DNA from 4 places in the Serratia liquefaciens ATCC 27592 genome. Region 1 is predicted to be linked to each of the others. Evidence: predicted binding sites of a transcription regulator. Region 1 holds the regulator's gene; each other region holds the start of a gene.
What was found. The regulator PurR, encoded in region 1, represses purine synthesis genes. The targets are predictions, from matches to a motif close to CANGCAAACGTTTGCNTG.
Positions count from the first base shown of each region.

Region 2: a site for PurR is predicted at 2,299-2,316, ahead of M495_RS21890 (NCS2 family permease). Genes of this name have one in related genera too.
Region 3: a site for PurR is predicted at 2,013-2,030, ahead of M495_RS23945 (nucleobase:cation symporter-2 family protein). Genes of this name have one in related genera too.
Region 4: a site for PurR is predicted at 2,706-2,723, ahead of guaD (guanine deaminase). Genes of this name have one in related genera too.

Region 1 covers NC_021741.1:2,278,508-2,282,721, forward strand. The annotation lists gene punC (purine nucleoside transporter PunC) at 1-946, opposite strand, end outside; gene punR (DNA-binding transcriptional activator PunR) at 1,070-1,978, shown strand; gene purR (HTH-type transcriptional repressor PurR) at 2,013-3,038, opposite strand; gene cydH (cytochrome bd-I oxidase subunit CydH) at 3,362-3,451, shown strand; gene sodB (superoxide dismutase [Fe]) at 3,506-4,084, opposite strand.
Region 2 covers NC_021741.1:4,702,340-4,706,553, reverse strand. The annotation lists gene M495_RS21910 (LysR family transcriptional regulator) at 1-433, shown strand, start outside; gene bhsA (multiple stress resistance protein BhsA) at 490-750, opposite strand; gene M495_RS21900 (glutathione S-transferase family protein) at 982-1,650, shown strand; gene M495_RS21895 (VOC family protein) at 1,698-2,105, shown strand; gene M495_RS21890 (NCS2 family permease) at 2,442-3,803, shown strand; gene M495_RS21885 (Na+/H+ antiporter) at 3,989-4,214, shown strand, end outside.
Region 3 covers NC_021741.1:5,139,906-5,144,119, reverse strand. The annotation lists gene M495_RS23950 (AsmA family protein) at 1-426, opposite strand, end outside; gene M495_RS23945 (nucleobase:cation symporter-2 family protein) at 559-1,959, opposite strand; gene gltS (sodium/glutamate symporter) at 2,202-3,413, shown strand; gene recG (ATP-dependent DNA helicase RecG) at 3,472-4,214, opposite strand, start outside.
Region 4 covers NC_021741.1:2,387,953-2,392,166, reverse strand. The annotation lists gene xdhA (xanthine dehydrogenase small subunit) at 1-1,167, opposite strand, end outside; gene guaD (guanine deaminase) at 1,164-2,495, opposite strand; gene M495_RS11250 (ROK family transcriptional regulator) at 2,806-3,981, opposite strand; gene M495_RS11245 (extracellular solute-binding protein) at 4,082-4,214, shown strand, end outside.

The DNA of each region.
Region 1 (4,214 bases):
TGGCTCCGTTGACCAACGCCATCACGCAGAACGGAATTAACAACGTAGTGAGCGTGGGCTGAGTCAGGGTGGCAACCAGATATAATGCAACCATACTGACACCATAAACTACCAACAGCCAAGGCAACAAGGTGTTGCCATTCATGCGGTTCAATGCGGTACGACAGCCATAGCCCCCTAATAAGAACGCCAGCGTCTGCGGCACATAGCTCAGACCGATGTCGTTCGGGCTATACCCCATATCACCAAGAATAAACGGTGAACCGGTCAGCCAGGCGAAGAAGCCGGCAGAACAGGCGGCAAAAATCATAACGTTGCCACTGAAGATGCGTGACTTTAATAGTTGGAAGAAACTGAGCGCGCTTTTCTTATTGTCGTCGGAAGGCACGGTTTTGGCGCTTTCTTTCAGCAGCAGCGTCGGCAATAGCAGAAGCACGGTAATGCCCAGCAACACGGCGAAAATGGCGCGCCAGCCCATGTGGTTCAGCAACCAGGCACCCACCAACGGAGCCAGCGCCGGTGAAAGGGCTACCAGCGGCATAATGGTCGCGAACACGCGGTTAGCCTTGCCTTCGCGATAGCGGTCAATCACCAAGGCCTGCCAGGTAACGGCAGCGGAGCAAACCCCAATCGCCTGGATAAAGCGCAGCGACCAAAGTTGCACGGCATTTTGCACCCACAGCATGCCGAGGCAGCCGAGGGCAAACAGCGCCAGACCGATCAGCAACACCGGTTTACGGCCGAGGCGATCGGAAAGCGGGCCCCACAGCAGTTGTGCAAAGGCAAACCCGGCCAGGAAGATGCTCAGGCTGGCGCTGATTGCCCCGGCGGAAATCTGCAGATCTTGCTGCATCATGCCGAAGGCGGGCAGATACATATCGGTGGCCAGGTATCCCAGCATGCTCAGGCCGGCAAGGTAGAACATAAAACCAAAGGAATTTCGCATGGTATTTCTCGTTAATATTTTATTGTCGCAGGTTTTTAGCGCCGGCAAGTGTATCCGGCTGGATCTCTGCTTGTGAAACGGTAATATTTGCGAGGTGCTGTTAAAAAAATTGAAGGCAAAGCTATGTGGTCTGAATATTCCCTGGATGTCGTCGATGCGGTGGCCCGCACCGGCAGTTTCAGCGCCGCGGCGCACGAGCTGCATCGGGTACCGTCGGCGGTAAGTTATACGGTGAGGCAGTTGGAGCAATGGCTGGCGGTACCGCTGTTTGAGCGCCGTCATCGCGACGTGGAACTGACACCGGCTGGCGTGCTGTTTATTCAGGAAGCGCGTGGTGTCATCAAAAAAATGCTCGACACGCGCCGACAGTGCCAACAGGTCGCTAACGGCTGGCGGGGCCAATTGAAAATAGCGGTGGATATCATCGTTAAACCCCAACGCAGTCGCCAATTGGTGCTGGATTTTTACCGCCATTTCCCCGACGTCGAATTGCTGGTTCAGCCGGAGGTGTTTAATGGCGTATGGGATGCGCTGGTGGACGGTCGTGCCGATATGGCGATCGGCGCCACAAGGGCGGTGCCGGTGGGCGGCGGTTTCGCCTTTCGCGATATGGGAGATATGCGTTGGTTGTGCGTGGCCAGTCCGCATCACCCGCTGGCCGCGATAGAGGGGCTGTTGAACGACGATCAACTTCGGCCCTTTCCGTCGCTGTGCCTGGAAGATACCTCGCGCAACCTGCCCAAGCGCGTGACCTGGACGTTGGACAACCAGCGCCGCCTGGTGGTGCCGGACTGGGCTTCTGCGGTGGACTGCCTGTGTGCCGGGTTGTGCGTTGGCATGATGCCCGCGCATCAGGTATTGCCTTTGGTGCAGCGCGGGGAACTGGTGGCGCTACAGTTGCAACAGCCATTTCCCGCCAGTCCTTGTTGCCTGACCTGGCAGCAAAATACGCCGTCACCGGCTATGGCCTGGTTGCTGGATTATCTGGGAGACAGTGAAACCTTGAATCAGGAGTGGCTAAGCGAAGAATGACGCCGGAAACCGTGAGAGTTTCCGGCGCAGATAATTAGCGGCGGTAATCGATGAACGGGCCGTCAGCGACCGAACGGCGCTCAACCAGCTTGGGATGAACCTCAATCACCTGCGACTCTTCACGCTTGCTGATGATGCGATCCAGCAGCATGGTGAAGGCCATCTCGCCCAAACGCTCTTTGGGCTGATGAATGGTGGTCAGTGCCGGGGTGAAGTAGCGGGCGTTTCGTACGTTATCGTAGCCAATCACCGATATGTCTTGTGGTACGCGCAGGCCAAGTTCATCGGCGGCGCAGATCGCACCCATGGCCATGATATCGCCACCGCAGAAGACTGCGGTAGGACGTTGTTTCTGCGACAGTATCTGATGCATGGCCTTGTAACCAGATTCCGGCTCAAAGTCGCCCTGAACAATCCACTCTTCACGCACGTCGATATTGGCTTCTTCCATGGCTTTTAAAAAGCCCTGATGGCGGCCGCCGCCGGTATTACGCGCCAGTTGGCCCGGAATGGCCCCGATATCGCGGTGGCCGCGTTCAATCAGGTAGCGCCCGGCCAGATAGCCGCCTTCGAAGGCGTTATCGATAATGGTGTCGGTAAAGTCACCGCGTGCGGCGCCCCAATCCATGACGACCATCGGGATATTGCGATAATCTTCCAGCATGCCCAGCAGTTGGTCCGGGTATTCCGAACACATGACTAACAGGCCATCGACGCGCTTTTGCGCCAACATCGCCAGATAGGCGCGTTGTTTGTCCAGATTGTTATGTGAGTTGCACAGGATCAGCGTATAGCCTTTGCTGTAGCAGCTGTTTTCCACCGCCTCGATCACTTCGGCAAAGTAGGGTGCTTCGCTCGATGTGGCCAGCAGACCAATAGATTTGGTGTGATTGACCTTGAGGCTGCGCGCCACGGCGCTGGGTGAATAGTGCAGCTCTTTGATCGCGGCGCCAACGGCCGCTTTTGTTTCTTCGGCGACGAAACGAGTCTTATTGATGACGTGCGAAACGGTGGTGGTGGAAACGCCAGCGCGTTTGGCCACATCTTTAATCGTTGCCATGTAAAGAATGACTCCTGAACTCACATGTTGCAGTATGTAAGTGTGATGTTAATCGTTTGCCTGCGTAGATCCTTCTCCAAAGAAGCGAAAACTGAGTTTTTAGTGTGTTGAAGTCGTCAGCGCTTGGTCAGGAGGGGCATTTTGCCGGTACACAGTTGTGAACTGCGAATTTTGTCCCATATTGAGCAAAAGGGGAAGAGGTAATCGGTATTATAAACTGGGAAATGATAACAAGATTTTATCGGCCAACTGTGGGAAAATGGTTTAACACATTAATTGTGTGCCTTTTACCCTTGGGAAACCCAATCTGAAAAGGAGTTGTAATGGATACCGATTTGAAAATGTCACTGTTCACCACCCTGGGTGCGCTGGCTGTGATTATCGCTTTTAGCTTCACCGCAGCATTGAACTGATACTCTTCAGTCAACCAGGCGCAGTTCGCTACGCCTGGTTGTATTTTCCCCGCGTTACGCCAGATTTTCCTCCACAAATGCCCAGTTAACCAGCGCCCAGAAGTTTTCCAGGTAGGCCGGTCGTGCGTTGCGATAATCGATGTAGTAGGCGTGTTCCCAAACGTCGACGGTCAGCAACGGTTTGTCTTCACCAGTCAACGGCGTGGCCGCATTCGACGTATTAACAATCGCCAGCGAGCCATCCGGCTTTTTCACTAACCAGGTCCAGCCTGCGCCAAAGTTTTTCACCGCGGCGTCGCTGAATTGTTCCCGGAAGGCGGTAAAAGAACCAAAAGCCTGGTTGATCGCGGCAGCCAATTTGCCCTGAGGTTCCCCACCGCCCTGAGGTGACAGGCAGTGCCAATAGAAGGTGTGATTCCATACCTGAGCTGCATTGTTGAAGATGCCGCCGCTGGAAGCCTTGATGATTGCTTCAAGGGATAATCCTTCAAACTCGCTGCCTTTCAGCAAATTGTTCAGGTTGACCACATAGGCGTTGTGATGCTTGCCATAGTGGTATTCCAGGGTTTCTGCCGAAATGTGCGGTTCGAGGGCATTTTTTTCATAAGGTAGTGCGGGCAGTTCAAACGACATTGCTTCCTCCTTGTACAGTGTCAACTCGCCGCTAAAGCAACGGACCTTAAATTGACCTGTTTTTATTGTGGGTATTTAGCTTAGCAATTTTCGCGATGAAATACAGTGGGGGCTGGCTAAAGGATTGGGT
Region 2 (4,214 bases), 2.4 Mb from region 1:
CCTGGTGGCTTCTGCTGCGTATCTGCAGCGCAACACTGCCATCCGGCAGCCGGAACAGTTGATGAATCATGCGGGCATTTTTATCCGCTCACCGCAAACCGGGCGGATCCGTAATCTGCCGCTGCGTAATGCGGAGAATGAACAGCGAGCGCCGTCGATGGAAATCAAAATGACGGTAAATGAACCGGACGCTGCAGCGCAGGCGGCGGAAATGGGGTTGGGGATCGCGCTGATCGCCATGCCGAACGCCTTGCCTTATCTGGAAAGCGGTCGACTGGTGCGGGTATTGTCGGGCTGGTATGTCGATCGCGGCAGCGTGCACCTGTATTTCCCCACCACCAAGTTCCTGCCGACCAAAACCCGAGTGTTTGTTGATTTCATGATCGAACAATTTCGGCTGCAGAAGCTGGCGGCGAGGTTTGATGCTCGCTAGAAACGAGAAAAGCCCCTTGCGGGGCTTTTTTCTTCCGTCAGTTTACTGTCTGACGATCAGTTGAAGATTTCTGCGGTGCCATACAGTTTGTTCTGGCCACCGGCGGAGATGATGCGGTAAGAGCTGGCACCGGATGCAGCGGCTTTGCTGGCCAGTTCATTTTCCAGCGTGCTCAGGTTAGAAGCGCCGCTCACGGACACCACACCGATTTTCTGGGCACCGGCCGCAGGCTGGTTAGCGGGTTGGTCAGCGGCAACGCTGGCGAAAGAAGCGGTAGTCAGCAGCAGAGCGGTAGCAAAAAATTTGATGTTTTTCATGATTCAATCCTCAGGGTATTTTTTAGGTGAGAGGCTGTTGTCTCTCGATGTGTTAGATAATAGGCCGTCATGCCCAAAGAGAAAATCGGAGAGTTTTGAGTATCTCTGTCAAATTTATTGATTTAATTTTGAGCGGCAGATGACCTTGTTGGCGGGTGGGATAATTCACCACTACCCTTTAACCAGAAGCCTCGACATATAACGGGTGTGGCAACAGAGTGGAGAAGCCCCATGATTATCGTGCACCATCTAAATAACTCGCGGTCGCAGCGCATCCTGTGGTTTTTGGAAGAATTGGGAGTGCCGTACCAGGTGCAGCGCTATCAGCGCGATCCGCAAACCATGCTGGCGCCTGCGGAGTTGAAAAAGATCCATCCGCTCGGCAAGTCGCCAGTGATTGTCGATGGCGATCTGACGCTGGCGGAGTCCGGCGCCATTATTGAATATCTGCAGGAAGCCTACGATGCGCAGGGGCAGTTTATCCCCACCGACTATCATGCCCGGCAACAGTATCGTTACTGGCTACATTATGCCGAAGGGTCACTGATGCCGCTGTTGGTGATGAAGCTGGTGTTTAGCCGCTTGGGCCAGCCGCCCATTCCCTGGCTGTTACGGCCAGTGGCAGGGGCTATTGGCAAAGGCGTACAGCGGGAGTATCTGGATAAACAGATTGCTCCGCACCGCGACTATCTTGAACAGCACCTGGCCAAAAGCACCTGGTTTGTCGGCAATGAATTCAGCGCAGCGGACATCCAGATGAGTTTTCCGCTGGAAGCGATGGCGGCACGTGGCGCATTGGATGGCTGTCCAAAGCTACGCGACTATCTCCAGCGTATCCATGCGCGGCCGGCCTACCAACGGGCGCTGGAGCAGGGCGGGCCTTATGACCTGCTGAAATGAGCGGGTGGGCTATACTCGATGAGGTCACTCTTCGTCGGAGGTAGCCCATGGCTACGCAAATTTTTGTTAACCTGCCGGTGGGCGATTTGCCCGTATCCATCGAGTTTTTCACTCGTCTTGGTTTCAGCTTTAATCCACAGTTCACCGATGACACCGCCGCCTGCATGGTGGTCAGCGACAGCATCTATGTGATGCTGTTAACCCACGACAAATTCAAAATGTTCACCCCGAACCCGATCAGCGATGCCAGAAAGGCGACCGAAGTGCTGATATGCCTGTCGCAGCCTAACCGGGCAGCGGTGGACGATCTGGTACGCAAAGCGATCGCCGCCGGCGGCAATACCTATAATCAGCCGCAGGATTATGGCTTTATGTACGGACACGGTTTTCAGGATCTGGACGGACACATCTGGGAACTGATGTACATGGATGAAAAGGCGGCCCAGGCTCAGTAGTCGTTTTGCCCTCCGAAAGGGGGGCGCTCCCATCGGATTTACCTATGAGACAAATACCGTATTTTCGATAATGATTGATCCCAGTGCTTTTCCGCATAAATTGGCGCGATCTTTGGTTGATCAGACGGTATGGAAGGCTGGATAATCGTTTGCCTTGAATAAACCACCATAAATTACCCGCACCATTCACTGTGAGTTAAACGTTTGCCTTTGATGCGACGCCCATTGGCGACGTAAGCAAAGGGCAGAAAAGCAAACGTTACCCTAATGAACATGCGTGGGCGGAATAACAAGCCTCTTTAAACGGGCTGGCAATGAAACACAGGGGACAGCAACATGTCGAATTCTCAAGCGAATAACGCCGTTAAACCAAAAGGCGGGCTTGATGGTTATTTTAATATTTCTGCGCGCGGCAGCACCGTGCGTCAGGAAGTGGTGGCGGGGCTAACCACCTTCCTGGCGATGGTGTACTCGGTGATCGTGGTGCCGAGCATGCTGGGCAAAGCCGGCTTCCCGCCTACGGCGGTGTTTGTCGCCACCTGCCTGGTGGCGGGTCTCGGTTCGTTGCTGATGGGGTTATGGGCCAATTTGCCGATGGCCATCGGCTGTGCGATTTCCCTGACCGCTTTCACGGCGTTCAGTCTGGTGCTGGGCCAACACATCAGCATTCCGGTGGCGTTGGGGGCGGTATTCCTGATGGGGGTGCTTTTTACCATTATTTCGGTAACCGGTATTCGCGCCTGGATCCTGCGCAATTTGCCGATGGGCGTCGCTCATGGTACCGGCATCGGTATCGGTCTGTTCCTGTTGCTGATCGCGGCTAACGGCGTTGGCCTGGTGGTGAAAAACCCACTGGACGGCCTGCCGGTGGCTTTGGGCGCATTCACTTCGTTCCCGGTAGTGATGACGCTGCTCGGATTGGCGGTGATTTTCGGGCTGGAAAAACTGCGCGTTCCCGGCGGTATTCTGCTGGTGATCATCACTATTTCGGTGGTGGGGTTGGTGTTTGACCCGGCGGTGAAATACCAGGGCTTATTCGCGATGCCAAGCCTGGCGGATGCCAACGGCAATTCGTTGATTTTCAGCCTGGATATCATGGGCGCATTGCAGCCGGTGGTCTTGCCGAGCGTGCTGGCGCTGGTGATGACCGCGGTATTTGACGCTACCGGTACTATCCGTGCGGTGGCCGGTCAGGCCAACCTGCTGGATAAAGACGGGCAAATCATCAACGGCGGCAAGGCGCTGACTTCGGACTCCCTGAGCAGCATTTTCTCTGGTCTGGTCGGTGCGGCCCCGGCGGCGGTGTATATCGAATCCGCAGCGGGCACGGCTGCGGGCGGTAAAACCGGGCTGACAGCAACCGTAGTCGGTTTGTTGTTCCTGCTGATCCTGTTCCTGTCGCCGTTGTCTTATCTGGTGCCGGTTTACGCGACCGCACCGGCGCTGATGTACGTTGGCCTGCTGATGCTGAGCAACGTCACCAAGCTGGACTTCAATGATTTTGTCGATGCCATGTCCGGCCTGCTGTGCGCCGTGTTTATCGTGCTGACCTGCAATATCGTCACCGGTATCATGCTGGGCTTCAGCTCATTGGTGATTGGCCGTATCTTCTCCGGCGAATGGCGTCGGCTGAATATCGGTACCGTGCTGATCGCCGTGGCGCTGGTGGCATTCTATGCCGGCGGCTGGGCAATCTAACCGCTATGTCGTTTCCCCCGTCGCTCTGGCGGGGGATGTTTGCCCTCATACCCTATTCAGATAAATCTCCTTCTGCCAATGCTGCATTTTGAAAGGCACAACAAGCTTTAACCGCCGTAAAAAAAGTGATCTACTATCGGGTATACATCAGAGATGTAGTCTGAACCCAAGAGTCTAAGGAAAGCATGGAAATCTTTTTTACAATCCTCATTTTAATCCTGGTGGTCTCCCTGTCCGGGGTGGTGACGCGCATGTTGCCGTTCCAGGTGCCGCTGCCGTTAATGCAAATCGGTATCGGGGCCCTGTTGGCCTGGCCGCATTTCGGGTTGCACGTCGACTTTGACCCTGAATTGTTCCTGGTGCTGTTTATCCCGCCGCTGCTGTTTGCCGATGGCTGGAAAACCCCGACGC
Region 3 (4,214 bases), 2.4 Mb from region 1:
CGCGTTGAGCTGCCAGGTTTCATCGTTGGATTGCAGCGCCATATTGCTCAGTTGCAGCACGTCGGCCTGTATTGGCATTGCTGCGTCCTGCTGCTGCAGATTCAGCGTGCCGTCACGCAGCGTGACGCTATGGAAATGACGAGGTTCGGTAATTTGGCGCAGGCTGAGGCCGAGGTCCAGACGTTTGGCAACCAGTGATTGAGGCTGATTTTTTTTGGCCAACTGAACGTCTTCCAGGCTGATTTGGCCCGGCTGGTTCCATGAGTGCGAGATTGCCGCCACCGACAGGCGGTAGTCGCTGTTATCGCTGACCCAGCGGCTGACCCAGCCCGCGGCCCAACGGGTTTGCCCTATGACGTACAACAGTGCAACGGCCAGCACGACCAGCAGCAGCAACGTCAGCAACAGTTTTCCGATAAATTTCATCGTCTACATCCGCGTCGGTCAAAAAAGATACCCTGTTTATGCCGCAATTGGCCGGGCATCTCAAGTGCAATGGTCTGATAGGCAATAAAAAACGGCCGCAAGCGGCCGTTTGTCACAAGGCAGTTCGATGGATTATTGTTTCTCGTGTTCCTGCGGGAACAGCAGGTTCAGCGCGATGGCAGTGATGCCGCCGGCAGCAATGCCTGAGGAGAGTAATGTTTTCAGCCAGTCCGGTGCGAACTGCAAGATCAACGGTTGCTGGGAAACGCCCATCCCCACGGCCAACGACAGCGCCATGATCATGATTGCACGGCGGTTCAGACGCTCTCGCGACACGATGCGCACACCGGATGCGGCGATGGTGCCGAACATCACCAGGGTGGCGCCGCCCAATACCGGCTCAGGAATGTGTTGTACGAAGCCGGCCACCGCCGGGAACAGCCCCAGCGCGATCAGCATCAGTGCCACCACGAAGCCGACGTAGCGGCTGGCGACGCCGGTCAGTTGGATCACGCCATTGTTTTGACCGAAGCAGGAGTTAGGGAAGGTATTAAACACCGCCGACAGCATGGAGTTCAGGCCGTTGGCCAGTACGCCGCCCTTAAGGCGCTTCATATACAGTGGGCCACTGACAGGTTGTTCCGACACGTCAGAGGTCGCGGTGATATCGCCGATAGTTTCCAGCGAGGTGACCATAAATATCAACATCAGCGGCAGCAGCAGATTCCAGTCAAAACCCAGACCGTAATACAGCGGGGTCGGGATGATGATCGCCGCCGTCTCGGGGGTGGGCTGGCTTTCTGGCAGCATGCCCATGGCCCAGGCCAGCAGATAACCCACCGCCATGGCAATCACCAGTGAGGCGACGCGCAGGTAGGGATTGCGCTGACGGTTAAGCAGAATAATGACCAGTAATACCGCGCCGGCCAGCAGCAGATTTTTGGGGGCGCCGAAGGTACCTCCGTTCATCGCAGCATAGCCGCCGCCGATGGAAGTCAAACCGACCTGAATCAGAGACAAACCGATAATCATCACCACAATGCCGGAGACCAGCGGGGTGATGATGCGCCGTGCCAAGTGCAACACGCGTGACAGCAGGATCTCGGTGCAGGAGGCGACCATCAGCGTACCGAACAGCGCAGCCATCATGGTGGGAACGTCCGCACCGCCATTTTTCAGCGCCAGCCCGCCCATGATCAGCGGCGAAACAAAGTTAAAGCTGGTGCCCTGAATAGACAGCAAGCCCGAGCCGACGGGTCCCCAGGTTTTGATTTGTAAAATAGAGGCCAGGCCGGAGGCGAACAGCGACATGCTGATAATGTGCTGAGTGTCCTGCGCCGGCAGACCCAGTGCCTGACAAATCAACAGGGCCGGTGTGATCACGGCTACGAACATCGCCAACAGGTGCTGACCGGCGGCAAACAGCGTTTGCGGCAGCGGCGGGCGATCTTCCAGGCGATAAATCAGTTCACTGTTGCGGGGAGTGGCGGATGCTTTTTGCGCAGCATCGAACTCGGCGGATGGCTGGGTCATGGTGTGGCATTTCCAGAAACGGCAAAGCAGGCATTTTAATGATTTGGCCCATAAAAGCAAACGGTTGCGCGTTAATGCTTTGTTAGCAGTATCGTCACTTATGTCGCATTTTCGTTCATTTTTTCTTGTGTTATCAGCGTTTTTTACTTCTAATCCTGCACTCATCAAGTTTTAAAAACTAAGCGGTTTTCTCTAACTTATTATTTATTAATTGGATCTTTTCCCTTACATGGAGTAACTGGATGTTTCATCTTGATACTTATGGCACGTTAGTCGCAGCAACATTGGTTCTGCTCCTTGGGGGCAAATGCGTCACCAGCATCCCCCTGTTGAGGAAATACACCATTCCCGCTCCTGTCGCCGGTGGTTTACTGGTGGCACTCCTGTTGTTAGCCCTGAAAAAGTTCGTTAACTGGGAAATCAGCTTCGATATGTCGCTGAAAGACCCGTTAATGTTGGCCTTCTTCGCCACCATCGGTTTGAACGCCAACCTGTCGCGGTTGCGCGCGGGTGGCAAGGCATTAATGGTATTCCTGTTTGTGGTGCTGGGCCTGCTGCTGGTGCAGAACGCTATCGGCATCGGCATGGCGAAAATGCTGGGTCTGGACCCGTTGATGGGCCTGATCGCCGGCTCGATTACCCTGTCCGGCGGTCACGGTACCGGGGCGGCCTGGAGCAAGTTGTTTATCGAACGCTACGGCTTTGAAAACGCCACGGAAGTGGCGATGGCCTGTGCCACCTTCGGTCTGGTTCTGGGTGGCCTGATCGGCGGTCCGGTGGCGCGTTACCTGGTGAAGCACTCTTCCACCCCGGAAGGCTCGCCGGATGACAGCGTCCAGCCAAGCGGTTTTGAAAAACCGGAGAGCGGCCGTTTGATCACCTCGCTGATCATGATTGAAACCATCGCGATGATCGCCATCTGCCTGAGCCTGGGGCAGTTTATCTCCGGCTTGCTGAGCGGTACGGTATTTGAATTACCCAACTTTGTTTGCGTGCTGTTCGTTGGGGTGATCCTCAGCAACACCCTGGCCTTCACCGGGTTTTATACCGTGTTTGAGCGTGCGGTGTCGGTGCTGGGCAACGTTAGCCTGTCGCTGTTCCTGGCGATGGCGTTGATGAGCCTGCGTTTGTGGGAGCTGGCTTCTCTGGCGCTGCCAATGCTGGCGATCCTGGCCGTACAGACGCTGGTGATGGCGCTGTACGCAATCTTCGTTACTTATCGGGTGATGGGTAAAAATTACGATGCAGCGGTGTTGGCTGCGGGCCACTGCGGTTTCGGCATGGGAGCCACGCCTACGGCGATCGCCAACATGCAGGCGATTACCGATCGCTTCGGTCCATCGCACCTGGCGTTTCTGGTGGTGCCTATGGTCGGGGCGTTCTTTATCGATATCGCCAACGCGATTGTGATTAAGCTGTATCTGCTGTTGCCGGTGTTTCCGGCGATTGGCTGATTAACCGGTCGTAATAACGAAAAAGGCGCCTATCTGGCGCCTTTTCTCTGCCTGAAAATCAGGCATTGGAGTAACGTGCTTTCTCCGGTAGCCAGCGTTCAATCAGGGCTCTGGCATGCTCCGGGTACTGCTGGTGAATATGGCGGGCGACGCGTTGTACTTCCGGGATCATCGCCTGATCGCGCAGCAAATCCGCCACTTTGAACTCAGCACTGCCGGTTTGGCGCGTGCCCAACAGTTCACCGGGACCGCGGATTTCCAGATCGCGTTGGGCAATAACGAAACCGTCATTACTGTCGCGCAGCACCTGCAGGCGCTTTTGCGCCGTTTTGCTCAACGGGGTTTTGTACAACAACACGCAGTGAGATGCTACGGCGCCGCGACCTACGCGACCCCGCAACTGGTGCAGTTGCGCCAGCCCCAGTCGCTCGGGGTTTTCGATAATCATCAGGCTGGCGTTGGGCACGTCGACCCCCACCTCGATCACCGTCGTCGCCACCAACAACTGCAGCTCACCCTGTTTAAAGGCCTGCATTACCGCCTGTTTCTCTTGTGCTTTCATGCGACCGTGCACTAGCGCCACTTTCAGCTCTGGCAGCGCGGTTTTCAATTCTTCCCAGGTGGCTTCGGCTGCCTGGGCTTCCAGCAGTTCGGATTCTTCGATCAGGGTACAAACCCAGTACGCCTGGCGACCTTCTTCCATACAGGCGCTTTTCACCCGCTGAATAATATCGGCGCGCCGGGTGTCTGGAATGGCAACGGTAGTGACGGGCGTTCTGCCCGGTGGCAGTTCGTCGATCA
Region 4 (4,214 bases), 110 kb from region 1:
AACGCCTTGATCAAAGGTCAAATTGAAAGCGCCGCACACGGCCGAAATGTCGTCTTCCAGGCGTTTGGAGACTTTCCAGGCACGAAAGTCCGCCGGTGCGCTGGCAGGCAGTACGATACTTTCAATAAGTTCCCCCGGCTGCAGTGCGGTTTGGCGGTAGCCAAGGAAGAAGTCGTTCAACGGCAGTTCACGCTGGGTAGCGCCACAGCGCAGGATCAGCAGCGCGTCCAGCGCCAGCAATAAGGGCGCACCGTCACCAATCGGTGAAGCATTGGCAATATTGCCCCCCAACGTGCCCTGATTGCGGATCTGCTGAGAAGCAAAACGCGCCAGCAGTTCACCAAAGGCCGGATGATAGTTGGCCAACATCGGATACAAATCGCTCAACGCGGCGCCGGCGCCAATCACCAGACGATCGCCCTGCCAGCTTACCTGCCTGAGCGCCTCGATTTGGCCAATAGCGATGATCAGCGGGATATCCTGATGCCGCTGGGTGATTTCCAGCGCCAGATCGGTCCCGCCGGCCAGCAGTTTGGCCTGCGGGTGCTGTTGATAGAGCCGCGCCAGCTCATCGAGGCTCTGCGGCAGCAAACAGCGCTTGCCCTCAGCCTCCAGCGGCGTTGCGGCACGGATGGCCTGCAGCCGTTGCAGCGTTTGTGGCTGGTGGTGGTCGAAGCTGTCTGGCTGAGGGTTATCGCACGCCTGCTGCGCCGCCGCCAAAATCGGGCGATAGCCGGTACAGCGGCACAGGTTGCCGGCCAGTGCCTGCTGCGCCTGTTCGCGTTGATAGGACGCTGTGTTTTTTTGCAGGCAGAACATCGACATCACGAAACCCGGTGTACAAAAACCGCACTGTGAGCCGTGGCAGTCGACCATAGCCTGCTGCACGCCGTGCAATTCCCCCTGCTGTTTCAGATCCTCTACGGTGATCAACTGTTTGCCGTGCAACGCGCTGACGAAGGTCAGACAGGCATTAACGCTGCGATAACGCAGCCGATCGCCTTCCGGCTCGGCCAACACCACGGTACAAGCGCCGCAATCGCCGGAGGCACAGCCCTCTTTGGTGCCGCAGCGGCCAAGGTCACGCCGCAGATAGTTCAGCACCGTGGTGTTGGGATCGAGTGCGGTTTCTGTTTTCAGGGTTTGATTAAGCAGAAACTGGATCATGCCGCCTCCTGGCACTTGGCCGTTCGGTACACCACTTTGCCGTCGACGTAAGTACGATAAACATTGCGATCGTCACCCAGGGTCATCAACACAAACAGTTGCTCCGCCAGTTCGCGGCTGTTTTCATGTCGCAACTTTTGCAGCGGTGACACGGCCGGATCCAGCACCACAAAATCCGCCTCTTTGCCCACGTCGAAGTTGCCGATTTTGTCGTCGAGCGACAGGGCTCGAGCTCCGCCCAGCGTCGCGTGGTAGAAGGCTTCACAGGCGGAAAGCTGATAGCGCTGCAGCTGAGCGACCTTGTAAGCCTCACCCAGCGTTTCCAGCATGTTAAAGGTGGTCCCGGCCCCGACGTCGGTGCCGATACCCAGCCTGACCTGCTTCTGCCAGGCCTTTTGCAGGTTGAACAAACCGCTGCCCAGAAACAGATTCGAGGTTGGGCAAAAGGCGATCGCCGAACGGGTTTGGCACAGGCAATCCCACTCTTGTTCTTCCAGATGCAAACAGTGGGCGAACACGCTTTTCTCTCCGGTCAGCCCGTACTGGTGGTACACGTCCAGATAGCTGCGGCTGTCGGGGAACAACTCTTTCACCCAGGCCACTTCATCAAGATTTTCGCTCAGATGGGTGTGCAGGTAGGCGTCCGGAAATTCCTGGCGCAGCCGCTGCACCTGCTCAAGCAGTGCCGGGGTGCTGGTGGGCGCAAAGCGTGGCGTAATGGCGTAACTTAGCCGCTGTTTGCCGTGCCAGCGCTCAATCAGCGCTCGCGTTTGGCGGTAGCTCTGTTCCGGGCTTTCCAGCAAGGCTTCCGGCGCATGGCGATCCATCATCACCTTACCGGCAATCAAGCGCATGTTCAGCGCCGCCGCCTGGCGGAACAGCGCTTCAACCGACTGAGGATGCACGGTGCCAAATACCAGCGCCGTAGTGGTGCCGTTGCTTAACAGCTGCTGCAGAAAGAATGCCGACATTTTGTCAGAGTGCTGTTCGCAGCAAAATTGGCTTTCTGTCGGGAAGGTATAGTTTTTCAGCCAGGTCAGCAGTTGCTCGCCATAGGCGCCGATCATTTCGGTTTGCGGGTAGTGAATATGGGTGTCGATAAAACCCGGCACGATCAGTTTGTCCGGATAATGAGCGACCTCAAACCCCGGCGGCAACAGCGATTCGCCCTGCTGCCAGCTGCCGAACCAGGCAATCGCACCTTCATGGAGCAGCATTAACCCGTCAGGAATATGTCGCAGTTGCTGACCTAATTGCTGCGGATGATCCACGCAGGCCGCGATGTCGAAAAAATTGCCACGGATCGCCGTGGTGAATGGCATGTTCATTTTGCTTTCCTTCTCTACCGACCAGCGCACAGCACCCGGCTGAGTCAATTCAGCCTGGAGAGCGATGGCGGTCTTTTTATCGATCGCAGATGTTGATTTAAGAATAGCAAGCCGCGTGCCAGTCGGTTTTTTATTGACTATTTATGTTTAAAAACAGAAGGATAAAATTCACCGAACAATATTCCGAGCCAACGAAAAATAAGCAGAATATAAGCAAACGGTTGCCCTTAAATAGCAACCGTTTGCTTATATTGGATTAATGATTAGCCTGCACCATTATTGGGCAAGAATATAAATCGGAGGATGGGTTTTATGACTTCAATAACACTTCATAACGGGGATTGAATTCATCGAACAGCGGCAGTGCCGCCGCCCCCAATGCGGCGGTATCCGCACCGGTGGTGCCCAGCCGCACCCGCAGGCCGTCGAGGTATTTGCTGCGCACCGAGCGATGCAGCGGCACCAACCGTTTGATCAGTTGCGCCACGAGGCTTTCCGGCATCAGGCCGCCGATAATCACGGCTTCAGCGTCAAACATGCATTCGACGATGTTGATCGCCTGACGTAACGCAGGCACCGCCGAATCCAGCCAGGTGTCAATCTGCGACTGCGGCAATGCCAGCAAGTCTTGTGGTCTGGCGCTCATCGGATCCAGCCCGCAGCTCTCGTAGGCCGCCTGCAGCGAGACATAACGTTCCAGGCAGCCCTGGTTACCGCAGTAGCAGGCGCGCCCGCCCGGTTGCACAATCATGTGGCCGACTTCACCAGCATTGTGCGCATGGCCGGTATAAATTCGGCCATCGGTGAAAATCCCCGCGCCAAGCCCGGTACCGAGATACAAATAAATAAACGAATTCAGCTGTCTGGCTACGCCGTGCAAACGCTCGCCGATGGCGGCGACGGTGGCATCGTTCTCCAGCGTCACCGGCAGGCCGCTTTGCGCGTTAAGTTCAGCCACCACATCGATATTTTCCCAACCGTTGAGCGTGGTCGGCCCCACCGATGAAATCCCTTCCACGCCAAACGGCCCCGGCATTACCACGCCGATCCCCAGCATTTTCCCCCAGGCCAGATCCGGCTGCTGGCGCATTTCTTGCAGTACATCACAAATCAGTTTCAAGGTCGCAGCAGGTTGCGGCTTTTGCACCATAATCAGCCGGTGGAAACGTACGCTACCTGACAGATCAACCACGATCATCAGCAGGGACTGGTGATCCAGATGGATGCCGATGGAATACGCACTGTCTGGGTTAAGAGTCAACGGCGTGGCCGGCTGACCTCGCCCGCCGGCACGACGCGGCAGGTGCGAGGAGAGAATGCCGGCCTGTTCCAGCTCGGTTGCGATGTTTGAAACGGTTTGCGGCGTCAGTGAGGTCAGCCGGGCAATTTCGGCACGGGTCAGTTCTCCGTGCAGACGGATAGCCTCTATCACTACGCGCCGGTTGTGTGCGCGAGCATGTTCAAGGTTAGTGCCGGAAGTCGTCATAACTGCCTATGCAGAAAGGGAAATCGTCTTTGCAGTATGGTGCCCTCCAATAAAGCAATCAAATTGATTTAAAAATCTTTTTAACACCGGAGAACGCACAATGAAAAGCCATACCCTTGCCGCTACGGCAGTCTGTACTTTGTCTGCCCTGGCGCTCAGTCTCTCATCCGCCTATGCCGCCCCCACGCAAATTAGCGCGTTGTTTATGACCCAGGCGGCCTACAGTGAAAACG